Regions from separate parts of the Streptomyces sp. 7R007 genome, predicted to be linked through region 1. Evidence: riboswitches for the same ligand, from Rfam matches in the RefSeq annotation. Region 1 holds a riboswitch; the other holds the start of a gene.
The links. Region 1 has a riboswitch for S-adenosylmethionine ahead of ACYF6T_RS12705 (putative leader peptide). Riboswitches for the same ligand answer to the same signal wherever they lie in the genome.
Positions count from the first base shown of each region.

Region 2: linked by a shared signal. The riboswitch ahead of ACYF6T_RS02670 (amino acid ABC transporter permease) and the one ahead of ACYF6T_RS12705 (putative leader peptide) in region 1 are both predicted to bind S-adenosylmethionine.

Region 1 covers NZ_JBTWMV010000007.1:288,696-293,124, reverse strand. The annotation lists gene ACYF6T_RS12720 (NtaA/DmoA family FMN-dependent monooxygenase) at 1-776, shown strand, start outside; gene ACYF6T_RS12715 (LLM class F420-dependent oxidoreductase) at 885-1,808, shown strand; gene ACYF6T_RS12710 (DUF1684 domain-containing protein) at 1,865-2,746, shown strand; SAM riboswitch class IV at 2,799-2,911, shown strand; gene ACYF6T_RS12705 (putative leader peptide) at 2,946-3,062, shown strand; gene ACYF6T_RS12700 (ABC transporter substrate-binding protein) at 3,263-4,429, shown strand, end outside.
Region 2 covers NZ_JBTWMV010000001.1:557,902-562,330, reverse strand. The annotation lists gene ACYF6T_RS02685 (LuxR C-terminal-related transcriptional regulator) at 1-87, opposite strand, end outside; gene ACYF6T_RS02680 (putative leader peptide) at 298-441, shown strand; gene ACYF6T_RS02675 (glutathione S-transferase C-terminal domain-containing protein) at 520-1,380, shown strand; SAM riboswitch class IV at 1,446-1,554, shown strand; gene ACYF6T_RS02670 (amino acid ABC transporter permease) at 1,873-2,853, shown strand; gene ACYF6T_RS02665 (amino acid ABC transporter ATP-binding protein) at 2,850-3,620, shown strand; gene ACYF6T_RS02660 (transporter substrate-binding domain-containing protein) at 3,697-4,429, shown strand, end outside.

The DNA of each region.
Region 1 (4,429 bases):
ACCTCGCCCCCACGCTGCCGCGCAGCGCCCAGGGGCACCCGGTCATCTTCCAGGCCGGCGACTCCGGCGAGGGACGCGACTTCGCCGCCCGCAACGCCGACGTCATCTTCTCCGCGCACGGCACCGACTTCGACGACGCCCTCGCCTTCGCCGACGACATCCGGCGCCGGCTGCGCGCCGCCGGCCGGCCCGACGACGACCTGCGCATCCTGCCCGGCACCGAGATCATCCTCGGCGCCACCGAGGCGGAGGCCCAGGAGAAGAAGCGCTGGATCCGCCTCCAACAGGTCACTCCCGCCACGGCGTTGGGGATCGCCGGCCTGCTGTGGGGCATCGACCTCTCGGACCGCGACGCCGACGGGCCACTGCCGACGGAGGATCCCGTCGTCACCGACAACGACGGCTCCTTCGGCGCCCGGCGCATCGCCGACCCGCGCAAGGTGGTGGCCGAATGGCGGGCCAAGGCGCAGGCGCACGGCTGGTCGCTGCGCGAGACCGTCATCGCGCTCGGCCCGCAGCGCGGACACGTCGGCACCCCCTCCGGCCTCGCCGACAAGTTCGCCCACTTCGTACGGCACGGCGCGCTCGATGGCTTCAACGTCACGCCGTACCTCATCCCCGACGGCCTCGACGACATCGTCGACCTGCTCGTCCCCGAACTGCAGGAACGCGGCGTCTACCGCACCGAGTACACCGGCACCACCCTGCGCGAACACCTCGCCCTGCGCGAACCCCTCACCCACCGCTCCGCATCCCACCGGCGCCAGGCGAGCTGACCAGCCCGGCGACGCCCCTCCCTCTCAGAGGACCGTGACACATGACTGACAAGAAGCCGTCACACACGCACCGGAATGCCCCCTCGGCCGGCACCGGTTCTGACTGACATGACTGTTGGAGTAGCGCTCAACGCGTCCGACGCGCCGAACCAGGTCGACGCCACCGTGGAACTGGCCCGAGAGGCCGCGCAGTTCGGTCTCACGTCGGCCTGGTTCGGGCAGACCTTCGGGGCCGACTCGCCCCAGCTCGCGGCGATCGCCGGGCGGGAGGTGCCCGCACTGCAGGTCGGCACCTCCGCGATCCCCGTCTTCGGCCGCCACCCGCTGCTGGTCTCCAGCCAGGCCCAGACCGCGCAGGCCGCGACCCACGGCCGCTACCACCTCGGACTGGCCCTGGGCACGAAACTGCTGACGGAGACCGGCTTCGGCCTGCCCTTCGAACGCCCCATCGCCCGGCTGCGTGAATTCCTCACCGCCCTGCGCCAGTTGACCGAGACCGGCAGCGCCGACTTCCACGGCGAGCTGCTCACCGCGACCACCCCCGTCCCGGCCCGGGTGCCGGGCGCCGACGGCGGCGTCCCCCTGCTGGTCGCCGCGATGGGGCCCCAAGCGCTGCGGGTCAGCGGTGAGCTCGCGGACGGCATCCTGCCCTACCTGGCCGGCCCGCGCGCCCTGGCGGACCACATCGTGCCCGCCCTGACCGCCGCCGCCGAGGCCGCCGGCCGGCCCGCGCCCCGCATTGTGGCCCTGGTGCCCGGCGTGGTCACCGACGACGTCGACGCGGTGCGCGCGAAGGCCACCGAGACCCTCGCGTTCTACGAACGGATCCCGTCCTACGCCCGGGTCATCGAACTCTCCGGGGGCCGACGGGCCGCCGACCTGGCCGTGATCGGCGACGAGAAGACCGTCGAGGCCGAGATACGCCGGTACCGCGACGCCGGCGCCACCGAGGTCGTCTTCTCCGGCACCGAGATCGCGGGCGACGCCGAACGCCGACGCACCTGGCAACTCCTGGGCGAACTGGCCGGCTGAGCACGCCCGTCGACCCGCCGGCCCCCTGCACCCCGTCACGAAGGAGCCCCGCACCCATGACCACCGAAGCCACCGCCACCGAAACCACCACCGCCGAAGCCACCGCCACCGAAGCCACCGCCGCCGAAGCCACCGCCGACCTCCACGCCTTCACCGAGACCTGGCTGGAGTGGTACCGCGCCCAGGAGGCCCGCCTCGCCGCCCCGCACGGCTTCCTTGCGATCACCGGCCTGCACTGGCTGACGCAACAGCCCCAGCGCTTCCCGGACGCGCCCGGTGCCTGGCGCACCGGCGATGACGGGGTCGTCGTGGAACTCGACGAGGACGAGGAACTGGTCGTCGACGGGGTGCCGGTACGCGGCGAACACCGCTTCGGCGTGCTTCCCGAACGCGGTGGCGTTGACGCGGTGTGGAAGGACGCCGTCATCGAGGTGGCCCGGCGCGGCGGGCACGACATCGTGCGCCCCCGCCACCCCGACGCGCCGCTGCGCACGGCCTTCACCGGCACGCCCGCCTACGCCCCCGACCCGCGATGGGTCGTGACGGGCCGCTACCTCCCCTTCGACACACCGCGGCCGACCACCGTGGGCGCCGCGGTCGAGGGCCTGGAGCACGTCTACGACGCTCCGGGCAGGGTCGAGTTCGAGCTGGAGGGGCAGCAGCTGGCGCTGACCGTCTTCCCCGGCCCCGGTGCCGGACGGCTGATGGCGCTGTTCACCGACGCGACCTCCGGGGTCACCACCTACGCCGCCAACCGGTCCCTGACCCTGGAGCCACCCGCCGCCGACGGCACAGTGGTCCTGGACTTCAACCGGGCCGCGAACCTGCCGTGCGCCTACACGGACCTGGCCACCTGCCCGCTGCCCCCGGCCGAGAACCGGCTGCCGGTGGCGATCGAGGCCGGCCAGAAGATTCCCCGCGAGCGCGGCGGTTCCTGAAGCACGGCTGGGCCGTTGACCAACGGCAAGATCTCTCCGTACGATCACGAACGGCATCGAGTGTCAGCGTCAAGCCCTGGCTCGCTGACCGGCAACCCTCCCCCGCGGTGGGGTGCTCCAGGTGAAAGCCCGGCGGAATCACCGACGATCCCGCAAGCGCGTGGCCCCGTGACCGGGGCCGGACAGGTGGAGGACCGACATGCGGCACGGTGGTGACCTCAGCGCCCGTTTCGCGGGCACCACCGTGTTCTCCCGCCTCTCGCGTCGGCGCCACATCGACCTCAAGCGCTCGACCAGCTGTCTCTGTCGGGCCTGACGGGCCTTCCCACCGCCGGCAGCGGTACGGCACCCGTCCTCGCCGCGTCCGGCCGCGCCTGACCCTCGCTCTGCCCTGATCCCTGTCTGCACCGCGCCTCCCCGGCGTCGCCCTCGCGCGCCGAACGAAGCCGCACGTCCGCGCACGGCCATGTCCCGTACGACTACCGTGCCCGGTGACACGAGTAGGAGAAGCCCTCCGTGACTGCACTCCCCCCTGTCAGAACCTCTCGGTGGGCGGCACTGGCCGCCCTCGTGACCACCAGCGTCCTGCTGACCGCCTGCGGATCGGGCGGCGGCGGCACGGGCGGCGGCACCGGACAGCCCACGTCCGGCGGCACCCTGACCTTCGCGGTGGGCTCGGACTCCGGCTGCGTGGATCCGCAGCAGGTCGGCAGCAACGAGACCATCTACTCGGTGCGCCAGATCGTGGACTCCCTGACGGACCAGGACCCCAGAACCGGCAAGATCGTGCCGTGGCTGGCGAAGAGCTGGGACATCAGCTCCGACGCCACGACGTTCACCTTCCACCTGCGCCCGGACGTCACCTTCAGCGACGGCTCGAAGCTGACCGCCCAGGTGGTCAAGGACAACTTCGACGCGGTGCCCCGACTCGGCGCGCTCGGCACCCTCGCCCAGGGCTATCTCAGCGGCGTCGAGAGCACCACGGTGATCGGCCCGCTCACCGTCAAGGTCACCTTCAAACAGCCCAACGCCCAGTTCCTGCAGGCCACTTCGACGCACTCACTGGGCATCGAGTCCGCGGCCAGCGTCAAGAGGACACCGCAGCAGAAGTGCAGCGAGGGCGTGATCGGCTCCGGGCCCTTCGTCCTGACGCAGTACGTGCAGAACCAGTCGCTCACCCTCGCCAAGCGCACCGGGTACGCCTGGGGTTCCTCGCTGTGGACGAAGAAGGGCGAGGCGTACCTGGACAAGCTGGTGTTCAAGGTCGTCCCGGAGGCCGGTGTACGCACGGGCAGTCTCCAGTCCGGGCAGGTGGACGCGGTCAGCAGCGTCGGCAGGGCCAACGAGGCGGCCCTCAAGGGCGGCCAGGTCACCCTCCAGCGACGGGCCAACCCCGGCGTCGTCTTCGGCCTCGGCCTCAACAACGCACGCCCGGCCCTGAAGGACACACGCGTGCGCCAGGCGCTCCTGTACGCCGTCGACCGGCAGCAGATCGCGGACACCGTGTTCCCCACCGGCACCCAGCCGGCGACCAGCGTCCTCGCCCACACCACGCCCGACTACACCAGCCTCGCCCCGGACCTGGCGACGGACGCGGCCAAGGCCACGTCGCTCCTGGACGCGGCCGGTTGGAAGACCGGCAGTGACGGCATCCGCGCCAAGGACGGCAAGAAGCTCACCCTG
Region 2 (4,429 bases), on a different contig from region 1:
GACGGTCAGGTCGGGCCGGGTCTCCAGGAGCATCCGGAGGCCGCGGCGCTGGAGCGCGTGGTTGCTGACGATGAGCACAGTGGGCATGGCACTTCCCGTCACCCTCTGCCGCGGTGAACGAAACGGTATCGTTCACCTTGATGGCATCAGGCTAGCCCCGTCGTTATCGAAACGCCAGCGTCTCGGTTGTGGGCTCGGTCATACCGGCGTCATATCCGGCCCGTGGACGCCCTCTTGACGTACTCCCTGGTCGGATCGACACTCCAGTCAGGAATCCTAGTGAAAAGGTAGGGAAAGATGAGGTGCCCCGCACCGGCCCCGGGCCGGGTCAGCACGGCCGCACGCCGGGCGAGCCGCACTCCCGGGCCGACGCCTCTTCTCACCTCCCGCCGCCACATCGATCTGCTGCGCGTGTGCAGCGCGATCGACCCCCTGCGCTGAGAGCCGCCGACTGCGCTCCACAGTCGCCCGACGTCGCTTCCGCCGCGCGTACGTCCGCGCCCGCTCCCGGGGAGAGTCATGACCATCGCACCGCCGGCCGCCCCTGCGTCCGTCCAGCCCGCGCCCGCCTTCCGGGGGCGCATCGGCAGGGACGCCCGCAGCGGCCACTACGCCGTTCCGCTGCGCTACCGCCTGTACCTGTCGACCGCGTGTCCGGACGGCCTGCGCATCGCCGTCACCCACAGCCTGCTCGGACTGGACGCCGTCTGTCCGGCCACCTACCTGCCCGCCGTCCCCGACCGCCCCGAGGGCGGCTACGCGCGGCTGCGCCCGCTGTACGAGGCGAGCGCCCACCGCTACGCCGGCGCCGCACTCGCCCCGGTCCTCGCCGACGACTGGTCCGGACGCATCGTCAGCACCCACGCCCCCGACATCATGCGCGACCTCGCCCGGCACTTCGGCGCCGACCGGCCCGCGCCGTACCCGTGCGGCGCCGAGTCGGAGATCGACGCCGTCGAGCGGATGTGCGCGCACGGCATCCGGGAGGCGGCGCAGCGCGCCGGGGCCGCCGACGCCGAGCCGGCCGAACGCGCCGCGGCGCTCGAGGCGTTGCTGGAGACCCTGGGCGCGCTGGAGCGCTGGCTGGAGGGGCGGACGTACATGATCCGCGATCACATCACCGCGGCCGACGTCGAGTTGTGGGTCGCGCTCGTCCAACTCGACACCGTGCACCGCAACCACCTCGACGCCTCGGCCGTGCGCCGCATCGCCGGCCATCCCGCGCTGTGGGCCTACGCCCGCCGCCTGACCGCCCACCCCGCCTTCGGCACCCACCTCGACCTGGACGGCATCGCCCGCCGCCACCACGCCCGTTGCCGGGGCCTGGAGGACGCCGGCGCGGCCGTGCAGATCCTCGACTGGGCCGCCCACACCCCCTGACCGTCCATCCTCTGGACCGGCGTTGACACCGGGCGGGTCGACTGCCTTAACGTACGGACCAGAACGGTCATGAGCGTCAGCGACAAGCCCTGGCTTGCTGACCGGCAACCCTCGCACCGCGGTGGGGTGCCCCAGGTGACGACCGGACCGAAGTCGTTTCGGTAAGCGCGAGGCCCTGAAGGGGCCAGAAGTGACGGTGACGCCATGTACGCAGTTCCCAGGACGGCCACGCGCCGCCCGGCGGGCTGCGTACGGCCGTACCGCAACCTCCTCGTGGCCGATCGCGCCGTCGATCTGCTCCGCGTGAACAGCGCACTGTGTACCGCGCCGGGCCGTGCCCGCTGTCGGGGCTGACTCCTTCCCCGCAGCCCCGCGCCTCCTGACGAACACCGCCCGAGCGGTGTGCCGTTGTCCTTCCCGCCCCCCGGTGCCTCGCCTGCCTGTGCCGCATGCCGTCGCGCTCCGGGGTGTCCGAACCAGCCGGAGCCCACCATGAGTGAACCTCCCGGCGTCGCGGTGTCCCTCGCCGAGGCACCGCCCGCCCCCGCCCCCTCCCGGGAACTGACCGCCCAGCGCGTCGTGCCGCTGCGCCGGCCGGGCCGGTGGATCGCCACCGCCGTCGTCCTGGTGCTCGTCGCGCAGGCCGTCCACGGGCTGGCGACCAACCCCTTCTACCAGTGGGACCGCTTTCGCTACTGGTTCCTGCGGCCCGCCATCCTCGACGGTCTGCTCGTCACCCTCGAAGTGACCGCCCTCAGCGCCGTGCTGGGCCTGCTCGGCGGCATCCTGCTGGCCCTCGGCCGGCTCTCCGGGAGCCCGGTGCTGCGCGCGGTCAGCTGGACGTACACCTGGCTGTTCCGTTCGATACCGCTGATCGTGGTGCTGATCTTCCTCTACAACTTCAGCGCCCTGTACCGGACGGTGAGCCTGGGCGTGCCGTTCGGCCCCGCGTTCGTCTCCTTCGACGAGTCCCGGCTCGCCACCGACATGGCCGTCGCCGTCGTCGGACTCAGCCTCAACGAGGCGGCCTACGCCTCCGAGGTCGTACGCGGCGGCATCCTCTCCGTCGACCAGGGCCAGCACGAGGCCGCCGCCGCGCTGGGCCTGCCGAAGCGCTACCAGTTCACCCGGATCGTCTTCCCGCAGGCCCTGCGGTCCATCACGCCCAACTACGTCAACCAGCTCATCGGCCTCATCAAGGGCACGTCCCTGGTGTTCTACGTGTCGCTGCTGGACCTGTTCGGCTCGGTGCAGTCGATGGGCAGCACCTACCCCGGCGACATCGTGCCGCTGCTGCTGGTCGCCACCGTCTGGTACCTGATCCTCACCAGCGCCGTGTCCGTCGTCCAGTTCTACGTCGAGCGGTACTTCGCCCGGGGCGCCACCCGCACCCTGCCGCCGACGCCGTTGCAGAAGGCACGGGCCGGCCTCGCCGGTCTCAGGGCCCGGCTGCGCAGGGAGGCCGGCGTATGACCACCGCACCCGCCGGGCTCGAAGTCCACGACGTCCACAAGTGGTACGGCACCCACCGCGTCCTCGACGGCATCGACCTGACCGTCCGCCCCGGGGAGGTCACCGTCGTCCTCGGCCCGTCCGGCTCCGGCAAGTCGACGCTGCTGCGGGTGATCAACCACCTGGAGAAGCCCGAGATCGGCCACGTCAGCGTCAACGGCGAGCTGATCGGCGTCCGGCGGCAGGGCGGGCGGCTGAAGGAGCTCAGCGAGCGGGCCATCCTCGCCCAGCGCTCCCGGATCGGGTTCGTCTTCCAGAACTTCAACCTCTTCCCGCACCTGACCGCGCTCGACAACGTCGCCGCCGCCCCCGTCGCCACCGGCAGGCTCGCCAGGCCCGAGGCGCTGGAACTGGCCCGCGAACTCCTCGACCGCGTCGGCCTCGGGGACCGGACCGCCGCCTACCCGCGGCAGCTGTCCGGCGGGCAGCAGCAGCGCGTCGCCATCGCCCGGGCCCTCGCCCTGCGCCCCGGAATCATCCTGTTCGACGAGCCGACCTCCGCGCTCGACCCCGAACTCGTCGGCGAGGTGCTGGCCGTCATCAAGGACCTGGCCACCAGCGGCACCACGCTCGTGATCGTCACCCACGAGATCGGCTTCGCCCGCGAGGTCGCCGACCGGATCGTCTTCATCGACGACGGACGCATCGTCGAACAGGGCCCGCCCGCCGAGGTGTTGGACCACCCCCGGCACGAACGCACCAAGGACTTCCTGCGCCGGGTCCTGTGACCCCCGCTCGTCCCCCCTTTCCCCGAACTTCCCCCGACTCTTTCGCCGACCGCCCTTCGAACGACAAGGAACGACCATGCCCACCCACCTCTCCCGACGCGGCCTGATCCGCGGCCTCACCGCGGCGACCGCCGTGGCCTCCCTCGCCACCGCGCTCAGCGCCTGCGGAGGCGACAGCGACGCGGCCACCCGCACCGGCGACGGCGCCGGCACGGTCACCGTCGGCCGGCTGTCCAACGGCGCCGCCAAGGAGACCGCCCTGAAGGTCTCCGAGGTGAAGTCCATCAGCGCCGAACTGCCCGCCGCGATCCGCAAGAGCGGCAAGCTGGTCATCGGCTCCGGCACCCTGCCCTCCGGCTCCCCGCCGCTGGGGTTCGTGGGCAGCGACCAGAAGACCCTCACCGGCTCCGAGGTGGACCTGGCCAGACTCGTCGCGGCCGTCTTCGGCCTGGAGCCCGAGGTGAAGCGGTTCACCTGGGAGAACCTCTTCGTCGGCATCGACAGCGGCAAGGTCGACGTCGGCTTCTCCAACATCACGGACACCGAGGAACGCAAGAGGAAGTACGAGTTCGCCTCCTACCGCAAGGACGACCTCGCCTTCGAGACGCTCAAGACCTCGAAGTGGACCTTCGACGGCGACTACGAGGAACTCGCCGGCAAGACCGTGTCCGTCGGCGCCGGCACCAACCAGGAACGCATCCTGCTGGCCTGGAAGGACCAGCTGGCCAAGGAGGGCAAGAAGCTCACCGTCAAGTACTTCCAGGACAACAACAGCCTCTACCTGGCCCTCGCCGGCGGCAAGATCGACG